DNA from 3 places in the Rossellomorea sp. DA94 genome. Region 3 is predicted to be linked to each of the others. Evidence: riboswitches for the same ligand, from Rfam matches in the RefSeq annotation. Region 3 holds a riboswitch; each other region holds the start of a gene.
The links. Region 3 has a riboswitch for cobalamin ahead of P8596_RS08695 (ribonucleoside-diphosphate reductase subunit alpha). Riboswitches for the same ligand answer to the same signal wherever they lie in the genome.
Positions count from the first base shown of each region.

Region 1: another riboswitch for cobalamin. It lies ahead of P8596_RS13100 (ABC transporter substrate-binding protein); the one in region 3 lies ahead of P8596_RS08695 (ribonucleoside-diphosphate reductase subunit alpha).
Region 2: another riboswitch for cobalamin. It lies ahead of P8596_RS06625 (acyl-CoA thioesterase); the one in region 3 lies ahead of P8596_RS08695 (ribonucleoside-diphosphate reductase subunit alpha).

Region 1 is NZ_CP122397.1:2,521,859-2,527,371, forward strand. It holds gene P8596_RS13090 (adenosylcobinamide amidohydrolase) at 1-931, opposite strand, end outside; gene P8596_RS13095 (FecCD family ABC transporter permease) at 928-1,986, opposite strand; gene P8596_RS13100 (ABC transporter substrate-binding protein) at 1,949-2,914, opposite strand; cobalamin riboswitch at 3,050-3,248, opposite strand; gene msrA (peptide-methionine (S)-S-oxide reductase MsrA) at 3,468-3,998, shown strand; gene P8596_RS13110 (hypothetical protein) at 4,052-4,204, shown strand; gene P8596_RS13115 (glycosyltransferase family 2 protein) at 4,299-5,414, shown strand.
Region 2 is NZ_CP122397.1:1,259,591-1,265,103, reverse strand. It holds gene P8596_RS06640 (flotillin family protein) at 1-1,425, opposite strand, end outside; gene P8596_RS06635 (DUF1761 domain-containing protein) at 1,603-1,971, opposite strand; gene P8596_RS06630 (AraC family transcriptional regulator) at 1,985-2,917, opposite strand; cobalamin riboswitch at 3,050-3,240, shown strand; gene P8596_RS06625 (acyl-CoA thioesterase) at 3,393-3,866, shown strand; gene P8596_RS06620 (SLC13 family permease) at 3,923-5,284, opposite strand; gene P8596_RS06615 (tripartite tricarboxylate transporter permease) at 5,495-5,513, opposite strand, start outside.
Region 3 is NZ_CP122397.1:1,651,935-1,657,447, reverse strand. It holds gene P8596_RS08705 (aldehyde dehydrogenase family protein) at 1-895, shown strand, start outside; gene P8596_RS08700 (ribonucleotide-diphosphate reductase subunit beta) at 938-1,975, opposite strand; gene P8596_RS08695 (ribonucleoside-diphosphate reductase subunit alpha) at 1,991-4,228, opposite strand; cobalamin riboswitch at 4,374-4,553, opposite strand.

The sequences.
Region 1 (5,513 bases), 870 kb from region 3:
GTACCCGTCGGTTCATGAAGTGAGAGTACCAACCAATTCCCGCTCCGATAATACCCGAGGACATACACTTCAACGGGAAAGGGGCAGAATAAAGGATGCAATCTTCGTTCAATGTCATATACCTTTCATCTAATAGCAGGTTTTCAGTGAGGGATCCTTCAGGCACGATTACCATTTGAGGTTTGGCCACCAAAGGATGAGCCTGTTTCTGGACCTTTGTTTGATAGACTTCTTCGATATGTTCTTCTTTCAACACTTCTTCCGGATGATGGAGAAGTTTCGTTGTGCCCTGGTCCAGTAAGAGTAAACGGTCACAGTATAGGCTAGCTAAATTCAAATCGTGAAAAATGGCCACGACCGTTAATGTCCCCTGATCTGTTTGACTTTTAATCAAATCCAATAGGGACTTCTGGTAGGAAAGATCAAGATGATTAGTGGGCTCATCCAGAAGGAGGATGTGAGGTTCCTGGGCTAGAGCCTGTGCCAGGAACACCCGTTGTCGCTCACCACCTGACAATTCATGCAGGTATCGGTTCTGAAACGCAGAAATTCCCGTCTGCTCCATCACTTTGTCCACCATCTCTTTGTCCCGGTCGGTCGTACCCTTAAAGAAACCTTTCTGGTGAGCATATCTTCCAAGCATCACCGTCTCCCTCACTTGATACGAAAATGCTTCAGTCGATATCTGGGGCAATACCGCGACATGGGTAGCCAATTCTCTCGAAGAAAACTGATGAAGCGGCTTCCCTTTCAAGGTAATCACTCCATCCATTAAAGGAAGGAGACCCGTCATGGCTTTCAGTAACGTCGTTTTACCACTTCCATTTGGGCCAAGTATTCCAAAGAACTCTCCCTTGTCAATATGAAAATTCATGTCTTCCACGATCTTTTGATCGCCGTATCCTACTGACACCCCGTTTACATCGATCATGATGAAAGACCCCTTTTCTTTAAAAGAATATAAGCAAACATCGGTGCGCCGATCAAGGCGGTGATCACTCCAATCGGAAGTTCGGTCGGAGCGATGATCGTTCTGGAAAGCAGGTCGGCGAGAACAAGGAACCCTCCTCCTACAAGGATTGATAGGGGAAGGAGATGCTTATGATCATGTCCGATCATTCTTCGTAGAAAATGAGGAACCACAAGGCCGACAAATCCGATCGTTCCGGACACGGCCACTGCTGCCCCCGTCAGGATGCTTCCGGCAATCAAAATGATCAGCTTCCTTTTTTGAACCGAGATACCGATATGACGGGCCTGTTCCTCCCCGAAGCTCATGCCGTTCAATTCCTTGCTGTTCAGTAGGAGCAACACCACCCCAATAAGGAAGAAAGGCAAGATGATCGCAATGTAATCCCACCCTCTCATGGATACACTTCCAAGAAGCCAGCCGATGATCTGCCTCAGTTCCTCACCTGTGAGTGCGATCATCAAGGAAATCACCGAGCCCAGAAACGAGCTGAAGATGATTCCTGTCAGTATAATGGTTTCGACCTTCATGGTCCTTTCAACCTTTTGTGCGAACCATAATACGAGAAATACGGTGATGATCGAACAAACAATACTGAAAAAGGGAAGCGTAAACTTCCCGATGAAAGGGATGCTCCAATGAAAAAACAATGTGATGACCGCCCCGACCGATGCACCTGATGACACTCCCAATGTGTAGGGATCAGCCAGAGGATTGCGTAACAGCCCTTGAAAAGAAGCTCCGGCAATGGCTAAGGAGCTGCCGACCAATAAAGCCAACAATACTCTTGGAAGCCGGATCGTATAGACGATGTTCACAAACATGGGATTAACCGTATCAGGCATTTGAAAACCGAACCACTTATAACCGACGATGTATAGGATATCCATCGGTGGAATGGCTATTGTACCGATCGAAACACCTGCAAGCACCGCCGTGAGTATAAATAGCCCTGCCAATCCGTATGTGATCCCTATCTTATTCTGCAAATACCTCTGGATAGATCGACTTTGCAATTTCCTCTACTCCTTCAACCAATCTTGGACCTGTCCGTGTGACTAAATCAGAATGGACATCGTGAACATCCCCATTCTTAACTGCCGTTACATCTTCCCATCCTTTTCTTCCCATTATCTGTTCTTTCGGATTTTCACTGTAATAACCATATGTAGTGATGATTGAATCAGGGTTAGACGAGATGACCGCTTCCTGGTTCACCTGTACCCAGCCTTCCTGATCGCTCATGACATTTTCAGCATTGACCATAGATAGCATTTGATCGATGAACGTGTTCTTACCTGTTGAATAAATGTCAGGGGAAGGGGAAACTTCCACATAGACTCTTTTCTTTTCCGTTACTTCACTTGCTTTTTCCTGGATGGATTTTAAATCTGATTTCATTTCAGAAACAACGGAATCTGCCTGACCTTTTTTACCGACTAGTGTCCCGATGTCCTGAATTGTGTTATATACTTCTTCAAAGCTTTTAGCGTCTTGAACGATGAATACGTTCACCCCTGCATCTTTCAGTTGATTCAAACCTTCTTCTGCTGACTTTGCTGTGGATTCATGGGCCAGGACCAGGTCCGGCTCTAAGCTGACGATTTTCTCTACGTTAAACTCCATTCCACCGATCTTCTCTTTATCGGCGGCTTCTTTCGGGAAGTTATCAAAGTCTGACACTCCGACGATTTCCTTATTGAGCCCAAGCTCGAATAAAATCTCCGTATTACTGGGAATTAACGAAACGATATGTTTAGGTTGTTCTTCCAGGGTGACTTTATTATCAAGTGCGTCAGTCAATGATAAAGGATATCCGGATTCATTTTGGTTTACTTCTGCTGTTTCCTTTTTCTTCGTTTGTTCCCCGTCATTCGTTCCGCATGCTGTCAGGAATCCGATGGCTACCAACAATGCAAGTAAGGCTTTTACTGTGTGTTTCATTTCTTTTTCCCCCTGTTGATTAACATTTTGACAGACAAAAAAACATCTCCAGTGGACTAGAGATGTTGTGTAAGATGCATATAGGTTTATATTCAAGTGAACCATGCATATTACACCTTTCTATCCGCGTAGAATTGGTGCGCTTAAAATCAGGCAGGTCTCCTGGCTCATGGTCATAGTTTGCTGATACCTTCCCGTGCTTGTTTGCACAGTGGTAAATGTTCAGCTCACTACCATTTACAGTGGCGGGACCGCGTTGGATTTACACCAACTTCCCTATTAAGAAGCTAAGAAGATTCACATCTTACACTTCACCTGATTTCGTAACGTATGAAATTGTTCCGTACAAAGGAATTATACACAAATTCCATCCGTTAGGAAATGAATTTTAATGAATTTGTTGAAAATTGTAGAAAACGATTAATCGTAAAGTCGGCACAGCTGAAGCAGACAAGCTATTTTGATTGTTCCTTTTAAGCTTTCATGGTAGAATCTGTTCAAGCTATTGCTTTACTGCTTTAGAGGAGTACATATGGTACAGGAGGTTTGCTAAATGAATGATAGAGAAGTCGCTACTTTTGCAGGCGGATGTTTTTGGTGCATGGTAAAGCCGTTCGATGAGCTTCCGGGGATTATTGATGTCGTATCGGGATATTCTGGAGGTCATCTTGAGAATCCTTCATATGAGGATATTAAAGCCGGTGGCAGCGGCCATTATGAAGTGGTTCAGATCACCTATGATCCCGCTCTGTTTCCTTATGAAAGGCTATTGGAGTTATACTGGCCTCAGATTGACCCGACTGATGACGGGGGTCAATTCCACGATCGCGGTGAACAGTATCGAACAGCTATCTTCTATCACAATGAACACCAGAAACAATTGGCTGAGGATTCAAAAAACACGATAGAAGGAAGCGGGCGATTCAAGAAGCCGATCGTCACCAAAGTCCTTCCTGCCTCAACCTTTTATCCGGCAGAAGAGTATCATCAAAAGTTCTACAAAACGAATCCGGAGGAATACAAACAAGATCGCGCAAAGTCAGGGCGCGATGAATTCATAGATGGACATTGGAAAAACAAATAGTGGCATGAAAAAAACTTCTTTCGCCAAACTAATGGCTAGAAAGGAGTTTTTTTATGAAGAAATCCGACAAGGCGAAAGATGATAAAGAACAAGTGATAGGATTCTCTGGACCGGGAAAAGTAGTTAATTTCTTTGACCCTTATCCTGATGAGAAGGAAGAAAACGCAAATAACTCAGATACCGTCGATCCCCATCCATCCCAATGAGACATTAGCTAAAAAACGCGCTATGCGTATCATGGGTAAATATTATGGTTAGAATGGCGATACAGCAGAATTTTGTCAAAGAAGGTGAAAACAAATGTATTTCTGGATTGTCGCATTGGGCTTTACCATTTTCCTTTTTACGAGAATTCCGACAGTGAAGAATTCCGTTCATGTACGGAATAGTTATCTGGTCAAGAAATGTTCCATCATCATTCCTGCAAGAAATGAAGAAAAGACGATCGAGAGGCTTTTATCCAGTATTCGGATGCAGTTCATACAGCCATTGGAAGTCATTGTTGTGAATGATGGATCAACAGATCAAACGAAGGCTATTGCCTTAAACGAGGGTGCAATTGTAATTGATGCACCCCCTTTGCCTAATGGATGGAACGGAAAATCATGGGCATGCTGGAATGGAGCGAAAGAGTCTAAAGGAGAATTCCTATTGTTTGTGGATAGTGATACCTGGCTCGAACAAGCAGGTCTGTTAAAGATATGCGAAACGTATAAAATGCAACAATGTCAAGGAGTATTGACCATTCATCCGTTTCATAAAATGGAATCCTTTCATGAAACATTCTCCATGCTGTTTCATTTAATGGTGTTTGCCTCAACCAGTATCACCCATCTCTTTTCATGGTTGTGCACGCCTTCAGGCGGTTTCGGGCAATTTTTCTTATGTTCGAGGGCCGTTTATGAGCGAGTCGGAGGTCATGAAGCCATCAAAGGGGAAATGGTGGAACATTTTGCCTTGAGTCAATGGGCGAAGAAATGCGGGGAATCGGTAGAAGCGGTAAGTGGCAGGAATGCCATTTCCATGAGGATGTATGGGGAAGGAATAGGTGATGTATTCAACGGGTGGTCAAAGAGCTTCGCTTCAGGAGCTAAGTCGACAAACATCCTACTCCTAGGGCTTTCTTCTTTGTGGATGGCTTCGCTTATTACGCTGGTCATTCACGCACCGGAAATGATTTGGGAATATCCCTATTTATTTATCATCCAATACATCCTATTAGGGGGTTATTTCTATTTCTTAGTGAGAAGGATCGGTAATTTCAGCGTGTTCGAGACATTATTATTTCCGGTTCACATCCTATTTTTCCTAGCGACCTTTATTCATTCATTTTTGAATACCTTTTTCAGGAAAAGGACCACTTGGAAAGATCGTTATGTATATATAGAGAAAGGAAAGAACGAGAAGATGAAATGATCCTGTTAGTGAATATCACTTCATAAATATAAACCTGCACCACCTGCCAAGTCACCACATTTTTGAGAATGTTACAAATCATACATACATTTCTATGAA
Region 2 (5,513 bases), 390 kb from region 3:
AGGCTGGTAATGCGTCGGTTGAGTCCTGTTTGCATACGACTTCAGTAATTCCCCAACATCGATGCCTGTCATTTCACGGAGTGGCTCCTGCATGTCAAGCATCGTTCTTGTGATGCTTTTACCAAAGGAAGGCACCCCTTGGCCATTACCTGAATCGATGATCTTGACTGAATCGATATTGTTCAGAGGCTGAGCGATCTTCTCTGCGAATACCGGCAGCATTTCGATGAGTTTCTCGGTGATGATGACATCTCCGTGTTTTTCCATGGCTTCTGCGAGGAGTTTACGGGATTCAGCTTCTGCTTTACCGCGTTCACGGATGACATCGGCTTCGGCCGACCCTTCTTCCCTGCGGATCTTCGCTTTGGCTTCCCCGTCGATTTCCGACTTACGTGCTTCCGCTTCCGCTTTACGGGTCGTTTCGTAATAATCTGCATCTGCTTTCGTTTTACGGACTTTCGATTCTTCCGCCTCAAGCTTAACTGCGCGCTCACGTTCAAGGAATTGAAGGGTCAGCTCTTCTTCTTTTACTTCCTTGGCAAGTTTCGCTTTTTCAAGCTCATAGGACTGTTCGGACTTCGCTCTTGCGCGTTCGGTTTCTTCTTTGAAAGCAGCATCTTTGATGTCTTTTTCCTTTTTCGATTCTGCAATCGTGATTTGGCGTTTGTATTCTTCTTCTTTCGCTTCCTGGTCGGTTTGGGCACGGTGGATACGCGTTTCACGTTCTGTGTTCGCCTCAGCGATTTCAGCTTGTTTCCTCACCTCAGCGATACGCGGACGACCAAGATTTTCTAAGTATCCATTTTGTTCGTCAGCATCCCTTATGTCCGTCAAACCGAGTGACGTGATTTTGAAGCCCATCAGATCAAGCTGTTTCTGGGCGATTTCCGACACATCGGCATTGAATTTTTCACGGTTGCTGTTTATGTCTTCCACGGTCATTTTTGAAAGAATCGCGCGGAGGTTACTTCCCAGCACCTCGATGATTTCATCTTCAATTTCTTTTTGATCCTTACCGAGGAACTGCTCGGCGTAGTTTGCGATCCCGTTCAAGGTATCGGCAACCTTCACCATGGCCACGGCATCGGCCACGATCGGCACTCCTCCATTTGTGTACACTCTTGGTGTCGATAGTTTCAATTGGAATGATGTAAGGTTAACAGGAGTGGACGTCTGGAAACGTCTTAATCTGTATCCCCCACCACGGATGATTTTCATGGAACGGCCTTCCTGGTCGGTGAAAATATTCGATTCCTTCTCAGGATCCCCCAGTTTCGGTCCGGTAATGATCAGTGCCTGGTTCGATTTCGCCGTACGATAGCGGAACCTCATCCAGAAGTAATAGGCGATCCCCACAATTGCTGCAATAACCAGAACAGGAATCAGGAAAACGAAAAATCCAATCACACTCAATGATCCTAGCATTCTGACAACCCCTCTCGACATTTTGTTTAAACCAGCATGTCTGATTTAATTTTAAATAAAAGTGCTAGCTACACTACTATATACGGAGCCCACCCTTAAAAAGTTTCAATAAATTAGGCGAATCTCCTATTTTTATATAAAAAAGCCTGAACCTGTAGAAGTTCAAGCTTTCATATGCTATAGAAATAAACCGTGCAATGCACCAAGCAAAGTGAAAACGATGAGATGGTCTCCGACAGCAATTAGAAACATCCGTTTAGTCATGAGTCCAAATAGTGTATTTTTAAAATAGACGATGGATATAAGAAATCCAACAAGTCCACCAATCAAGGCTCCTGAAGCAAAGCCGCCGGAATTCGTTGCATAAACGAGAACTCCCACCAGTGCTGAACTGATGAATGCCACCAAGACAGCCAAGACATATTTCACCGGTCCTGTTCTTTCCTGATCTTTTTTACCGAGTAAAAGTGAATAATAAATCCCGCCGTATATCATATAGAATACGGCACCAGCCATAAACGCAGACACATTAAAGTCTATTGTCATCCCTATTCCTCCATTAATTGGGTTCAATGGCCAGAGCGATCGCCTTTATACCGCATCTTATATCAAGCGATCCTTGTACACCCGTTACCTCAACTAGCTCCACCGGGTTCCCCAGATATCTAAAGCCGCTTTGTGGCAGCCAATAGCTATATAGTTCTGAGTAACATTCAATCAACATGCCCCTTTCTCCATAGTCGACAGGGTTTGGAAACTCATATATTACATGCTTACCTCCCGAAAAATGATTGACATCATCTCCCGATAAGCTTTGATCCTTAACTACCAGGCGGCATTCGTACCTGTTTTTATCTGGTGGAGTAATGTAAGGATTGCTCTTTGGGACTCCGAATAGTAGTGAATTTCCCTTCATCAGATTTCTTGCATTTCCCCAATGATAGAGATCTCGCCACGTGTCAGGGATTCCCTCTGTATAGGAGCCTGTATAATAACGGTTGATGGTAGTACACTCAGGTAACTCGGCAACCTTCACTTCAGTAAGATCCAGCCATTTAAATTCATTATAGGATTCTCTGCTTTGGATTGCTTTCGGATTTGTGCTGAATGTTTTAGATTTCTTGCTATTAACATATTCCCGTGGAAATCGTTCTAAATACGCACCCTCTCTCCAACGTTTCGGATTACTGTTGAAATACGCATTGAACGAATAGGTGAAATAAGATAACGATGCAAATCCATTTATCATAGCAACTTCTGTAACAGGGATGTCAGGCTCATATATCAGCATATGTGCCGCATTCTCAAGTCGGATCCGTTTTACATATCCGGCAGGGGTTTCACCGATGAACCCTTTAAACAAACGTTGGAAATGATAGGGTGAATAAGTAGATACTTTGGCGAGCTGTTCTAAAGATAAATCCTCTGTAAGATGTTGATCTATGTAATCAATTACTCTATTAATCAGTTTTTGCTGGTCACTGTAGGTCATGTCAATTCCTCACTTATCTTAATAAAAAAGCACGTCCATCATTCTATGATGAATAAAATGGTTGGAGCTCCCATTTTATCATAAATAGTCCTCATTCAATGGAAGTCTATGATAAAATTAAACCGTTCAACAATTTAATCATTGCTCATTGGTGGAAATGATTTCAGGTCATTTCCTTAAAAGGGAAGTTGGTGAAAATCCAACGCGGTCCCGCCACTGTAAAGCTGAGATTTCATATGTATCCACTGTTTCAATTTGAAATGGGAAGGAATTTGAAATCGGAGACGCTGAGCCAGGAGACCTGCCAATTGAGAAGAACACGAAAGTCCTACGGGAGATAGGAGGGTGTTGCGCAAATGAAACGTCACAAAGGAAATCATAGGTTCCTGGACGCTCGCTTGGAGTAACCGCATCTTCTTTTACAAAAGGAAGATGCTTTTTTATTTCGTCAAAAAGGAAGCAGGGAGATGAGAATATGGAACAAGCTTTTTCAGTGGAGCGTTCACGAACCGTACAGACAAGATTGGTACTGCCCCCGGATACCAATCATATGCAAACCATCTTTGGAGGGAAAGTTCTATCATATATTGATGAAATCGCTGCACTGTCAGCCATGAAGCATTCGAGTTCTGTGGTGGTCACGGCTTCGATCGATTCGGTCGATTTCCTGTCATCCGCAACTGTCGGGGATGCACTCAGCCTAGAGGCGATTGTAACTTCCACGGGAAGGACTTCGATGGAGGTGTACGTAAAAGTTTTCTCTTCGAATCTATTGACAGGTATCAAAACCTTGACGACGGAATCATTCCTTACCATGGTTGCGGTGGATGAAAACGGTAAGCCGAAACCGGTGCCGAAAGTGATACCGGAAACAGAAGAGGAGAAGAGATTGTTCAAATCAGCTGTTCTGAGGAAGGAACATCGAAAAAACCGGGCATTGATAAAATAAGTTTTTGGGTATGAACAGCACGCTGTTCATACCCTTTTTCAACAATAAATATTGTCTTACCAGTAAAAGAAAACCGAGCAGATGATGACGGCGATCCATGCTGCGGATGACCAAATTCCTGCCCGCATTAAATCCTTGTCGGTAAAATAACCGTATGAGTAGCTGATCAAGTGAACCGGGGACTGGGTGACGAGGAAAAAGCCCGGGACGCATGCCAGGAACACCGGCATGGCAATTTGCATGGGTGATAAACCCGGGATTGTGTGCCCGATTGTGATGCTGAGAGGGAGCATGATGGTCAAAAACCCCAGGATATTAACGAATACGATCCGAATAATACTCGTACATAAGATGAGGAGCAGGATGATCACCCAGAGTTGGCGGCCAGTAAGTATAGTATTCAACCCTTCTGCCATCCATTCAATCGTCCCTGTCTTGACCAGCATCCCCGATACCATCAGAGTGGAGGCAAAAAAGAGCATCAGATCCCAATCAATCGATTCCCGCGCTTCTTCCCACTTCCATACTCCCGCCAAAGGAATGACCGTCATACATGCACCCAGAAGGCCAACCTGAGGAATGGAATATCCATGCAGAGGCTGTGCAATCCACAGGATCAACGTTCCCCCGATGATACACATGATTTTCTTTTCATTGATGCCGACCGGCCCAAGTTCACCGATTCTTTTTTCGATCAATGCCAATAACAGCTTTCGGTCAATCTTCTCAGGGGGAAAGATCATTAAGAATATTCCCCACAATATCACGATAAAAAGCAGCACCGGTATTCCAAAAATCAGGAACCATCTTATATAATTCAGATCGCTTGAAACGTCGCTCAGGATCCCGAAAGCGTAAATAGTGGAACTGGCCCCAGTCGCGACAAACGCCCCTGAAATGGCAGCAAGATAGGCAACCCCTATAAACAGCGACTTGCCCAGATAATGGACATCCGCTATTTTTCGCAGACTTTTCATCAGGCTGTCGAGTACCGATGATAACAGGCTGCCCTTCCCTACATTCGACGGTATCAGGACAGACAGGACAGTCATGAGCAGAAACGAAATGAAAATCAACGCTTTCCCCGACCCTCCAGACAGCTTTAACGTATAAAGCGATACCCTGCTTGCCAGACCTGTTTTAATGAATGCAGCTGAGATAATGAATGTAGAAAACAAGAGCCAAACGATACCCGAACTGAAATAACTCAATGTCTGTTCATAACTGAAAAAATGAAACGAAATCAGCAGAATGAGTAGCAGCGAGCTGAATGCAAGTGGAAAGACTTTGCCGATCCAGAGGATCTGAATGATGATGAGTGCAGCGATAGCCTTCCATGTTTCATCCCACTCAAAAAATGGGAGAAAGAATAAGGCATATAATAGAAACGTGATAACCAGTAACAGTTGTTTTTTCATGACGATTACTCCCATCTTTCAATCAAAGGAAAAAGCCACCGGCGATGGGGTGACTTTTCCTTTTCATCAATAACTGTCAGTGAATGATCGTTGAATCCTGCTTATTACCTAGGGCATATCGGGCAGCTGAAGAACCGGCTGTTTCCCATAAACAGTCCCCGACATCAATCCTGACCCTTCAGAATAATTGTGATAAAATATCCCTCTTCCTTACATGTCTTTTGAAATA
Region 3 (5,513 bases):
ATTTGAAGAAGCCGGACTTCCCAAAGGACTTCTTAATGTTGTAGTAGGAAAAGGGTCGGAAATCGGGGATGATATCGTGACCCACCCCATCCCCCGCTTGATTTCCTTTACAGGATCTACGGAAGTGGGACGCCGCATCGGGGAACTTGCAGGGAAAAATCTTAAGAAAACGGCTTTAGAGCTCGGTGGCAATAATGTCTTTATCGTACTTGATGATGCAGACCTCGATCAGGCTGTTGAATCAGCCCTTTTCGGTAAATTCTATCACCAGGGTCAAATTTGCATGAGCATCAACCGGATTATGGTTCAAAAAGGGATGTATGAAAAATTTGTGGATGCCTTCGTTTCCAGGGTAAAAGAATTACATGTTGGAGATCCCTCGGACAAAAAGACACAAATCGGTCCATTGATCGATCAAAATCAAGTAGACCGGATATTGAAAGATATTGAAAGCAGCAAGGAAATGGGGGCTGAAGTGGCCCTAGGAGGAAATGCAGAAAAGAACTTATTATATCCGACCGTTCTGACCCATGTGACAAATTCAATGCCGATTGCAAAGAATGAAATTTTCGGACCAGTGGCAGCCATCATACCATTCGATTCCGAAGAAGAAGTTGTAGGGCTAGCTAACGAACATCCTTATGGCTTAAGCGGAGCAGTCCATTCTTCATCCATTGAGAGAGCGACGAATGTGGCTCATCAAGTGGAAACCGGGATGATTCATATCAATGACGAACCGGTCAATGACGAGCCCCATATGCCATTCGGCGGAGAGAAAGATTCAGGACTCGGACGTTTCAACGGGGAATGGGCACTCGAAGAATTCACGACGGTGAAATGGGTGGCCGTTCAACATAAAAGAAGGGATTATGGTCCTTTTATTGAAAAGAGATAACAAAAAGCGAGTCATGCCGACTCGCTTTTTGTTATGATTCCTTTATAGCTCATCAAATCCATTGGCATCCGATGTTTTCGTATATTGCCTCGATTTTTGTTCAAAGAAATCGGTCTTTCCCCTATCCACTTCCTGATACGCTATGATCCATTTGAGCGGATTCGTTCTGTACCCCTCGAATGGTTCGTCAAAACCTAATTGCTTCGATCTTTTATTGGCCATGAATTTAATATAATCCTCTACATCACTCATCAGAAGCCCTTCCACATGGGATCCAATGATCTCCCTCCCCCATTCCATTTCGAGGAGCGCTGCCTGTTTAAATGTTTCCATCCCGAACGTACGCAGCTCTTCCGTCTCATAAGAGGGATTTTCATTCAAAACTTCTTTAAATATCTTTTCAAACAATCCGACATGGAGCTGTTCGTCACGATTGATATAATTGATCATCGTGCTCGTTGCGACCATCTTTTGGTTTCTTGCTAAATGATAGAAAAAAGCAAAACCTGAATAGAAGAATAATCCTTCCAGGATGACATCATAAATGATTGACTTTAATAGATTCTGAACAGTCGGTGATTCCACAAATCCTTTATAGCCATTTGTGATAAATTCATTCCTTTTTAACAGAATGGGATCGTTCTTCCAAAAGTCAAACACTTCATTTTGCTCTCTTTTCGACACAATGCTCGATAACACATAGCTGTAGGAATGGTTATGCACGACTTCTTGCTGTGCCAGGATGATCATCAAGGCGTTTAGGCTCGAATCCGTCAGATAATCTGCCACTTTACCCGCATAGTCGGTTTGAACGCTGTCAAGAAGCGCCAGGAGACCTATGATCTTAAGAAAGGATTCCTGCTCGTTCTCAGGCAAAGTAGGGAACTGCTTGATATCTTTAGCCATATTGATTTCAAATGGAGTCCAGAAATTCCCTAGCATTCTTTTATATTTTGGGTAGGCCCAGGGAAACCGCACATCATCCCAGTTTAATATATTGGAACTTTTCCCGTTTACGATACCCGTCGATTTATTTGGGGCCATTGAGTCAATCAGTACCCGCTGTTTCAATTCTTCCATTTTCCCTCTTCCTCCCTAGCTATGACAGCTTTCGCATTCTTCAAAATTGGATACGGACGTAGACCTTACATAATAAGTGGTTTTCAATCCGGACTTCCATGCGTCCAGGTGAAGATCCAGTAAATCTTTAGCCTTGATGTCATTACGCACATACAGATTAAATGAAATCCCCTGATCGATATGTCTCTGCCTCTTTTCGTTCTGTTCCACACTCCAATGTTGATCCACTTGATAAGCGGTCTTGTAATACCAGGTCGTATGCGGAGACAGATCGGGAGCGGTCACTGGAATCTTGTAATCTTTCTTTTCTTCTGAATACTGGAGCCTGAATATCGGATCGATGCTCGCAGAGGACCCCGCAATGATCGAGGTTGAGGAATTGGGGGCTACCGCCATTAAGTACCCATTGCGGATCCCTTTGTCTTTAATCCCATCCTTCAATTCAATCCATCTTTCACTTGAATAGTCCCGCTTCAGAAAATATTCTCCCGTCGCCCAGTCCGAATCCTCGAAATAAGGATAGCTTCCTTTTTCTTTTGCCAGTTCATGGCTTGCGTTTATCGTGTAATAAGCAATCTCTTCATAAAGGGAATCACAATAGTCCACCGCCTGACTGCTTTCCCACTTCAATCCCTTCAGGGCAAGGAGATGATGCCATCCGAATGTCCCTAATCCGATCCCCCTGTACCGCTGATTGGTGATCTGGGCCTGCAGGACGGGAAGGTCATTTAAGTCAATCACATTATCCAGCAGTCTTACGCCTATCGCCACCACTCTCTCAAGCTCATCATCCAGGATGGTCTTGGCTAAAGAAATGGACGCGAGATTGCAAACGACATAATCTCCCGGAGACTTATATGTGACGATCTTCCCATCTTGTATCACCTCTTCTTCCATCACAGTCGCACTCATATTCTGAGCGATTTCGGTACACAGGTTACTGCAATAGATCATCCCTTTATGTGGATTGGCATTCATACGGTTAACGGTATCACGGTAAAACATATACGGAGTCCCCGTTTCGAGCTGAGAAATCATGATGCGCTTGAAGATTTCAATGGCAGGCACCACTTCCCGAGAAAGGGTGGGGTGAGCGACACATTCCCAGTACTTCTCACGAAAAGTACCAGCACCGGATGTTTCGTCATAGAAGTCTTCAAGGGAAAAGCCCATGACTCCTTTCACTTCATGAGGGTCGAATAAATACCACTCTTCCCTCTTCTCCACCTGTTCCATAAACAGATCCGGTAAGGAGACTCCCGTGAAAAGATCATGGGTCCTCTGCCTTTCGTCCCCATTGTTCAACCGCGTATCCAAAAATGGGAAGATATCTTTATGCCATACATCCAAATAAACGGCGATCGCCCCTTGGCGCTGACCCAGTTGATCGACGGATACCGCCGTATTATTCAGTTGTTTCATCCACGGTATGACCCCGGAGCTCACTCCTTTAAAGCCCTTTATATCACTTCCCCTGCTGCGGACCTTCCCTAAATAAATTCCAAGGCCCCCTCCATTCTTGCTAAGAGTGGAAACGTCAGTATTACTGTCATAAATGCTCCTTAAGTCATCCTCAACCGTATCAATGAAACAGCTGGATAGCTGGCCATGGCTTTTTCCTGCATTTGCAAAAGTAGGGGTTGCCACGGTCATATACAGATTGGATAGTGCCCAATACGCTTCTTCAATCAATGACATTCTTTTTTCCTTTTCCTCATTCATGCATAACGTCATACTGATGACCATAAATCGCTCTTGAGGAAGCTCCAGCACTTTTCCATTATGGGACTTTGTTAAATACCTCTCAGCCAGCGTAACGATCCCTATGTAAGTAAATAGTTGATCCCTGTCGAAATCCAGAATGGAACCTAAGTAATCCACTTCTTCCTTGCTATATGAATCCAGTAGTGACGGGGAATAAAGGTGAGCTTCAGTTAATTCTTTGACCATTTCATAAAATGAGCCGGATAGATTCTCTTCTGATTTACCCCTTGAAAATGATATGCCCTCATATAAATCCTTGATGTACAAGGATGCAGCCACATAGGTCCAATCCGGTTCGAGTGCGGTGATACGTTCGATCGCTGTCAGGATCATGAAATGATGAAGCTGTTCACTGGTCCATTCCTCCTGCTGATTTGCATACATGGTGATTTTCTTATCGAAATCTGTGAAATCCAGGTTGGGAAACTGTCTGCTAAGGCTGTGGAGAATCCCTTCCACTTCTTTTTGTTTTACCATTGTGAATGTCATGATTCATTCCTCCCGTTTCTTAATGTGGGAAGGAGTCAAAAAAAGCCCATCCTTCAGGAAGGACGGGCTTTAAACAATACGGAGATATAAATAGACCTGACGCCTATTGTAATCCTCGCTTTATCCTCCCAATTCCCGAAGAAGATAACACGTGTTAAATAAGGCAGGTCTCCTGACTCGCGCTTCACCCTACTCTAAGGCCTTCCCATCGATACGACAGTGGCAGTTCCTTATTTCGTCAGCACATACAGTTGCGGGGACAGCTCCGGATTCTCACCGGATTCCCTTTTAAGTCTCATCAGACACCTTATTTACAGGTTATAATCAATATATAGTTATTAAAATAAAAACAGACACCAAATGTTGTGTCCTTAACTATCATATATGATTCAAAATAGATTTACAAGTAATCTTTTCATTTTTATTTTTGCTCTCTCCGCAGAGATTGGTGTAAATTAGTCAATTACTAAGTTCTGTAGCTCTGTCAACGAGGATGAGCTTTAGGGTGAGGGGAACTGCTTCGCTTTCCACGGACGTTCGGTCGAGCCTCCTCAGCACAGTTCGCTTCCGGGGTCTCGACACGCCCGTTTTTCCGTAGGAGTCTACGCAGTTCCCCTCACCCTCTATTTAAGCTATTGGAGACAGAGCTCAAAAATTTTCGAAACCCTACTACAATAAATAGCATATATTTCTCTTATTAATCAGTGGTTTTCGCTTTTGAATGGATTTGAAGGGGTATACAATTATTACAAAAGGTAAAAGACCATCTTAATGTATTGATTGGAGCGGAAGGTGCTCGACTCCGACGGGAATAGCGGGAAAGCTTGAAAAGCGGAGGTGGCTTGCTCAGCCCCGACAAGCATAAGATGAATGGGCTAAGAAGGCGTCCTTGTGACTTCTTGGACCATTTAGCTTATGACCTCGAGGGGCTAGCCACCGTAGCTGGATCTTGAGACCCCGCAGGGCAAAAGCCCGAGGAGGCTCAACTCACGCCCCGCGGAAAGCGAGCACCTGCAGCGGAAATCAACTACTACTCGCTAATTCAAATTTTCGAAACCTTATCTACAATTAGTCTGGATTATGCTTATAATTATTATTTTCCCTGAAAAGGAAAGAAGATGATGGAATAGTGCTTCCAAACGGACAGTAGTCCGTCTACGTTTACATATATGTGGGTTGAGGGATATGAAGACCATCTCTATAATCCAAATAGAAGGTTGTTTGACAGTATTCTTTGGTCCCCAATATTTTTGATAGGTTGTTTAAATGGAGAAAGACTCGATTT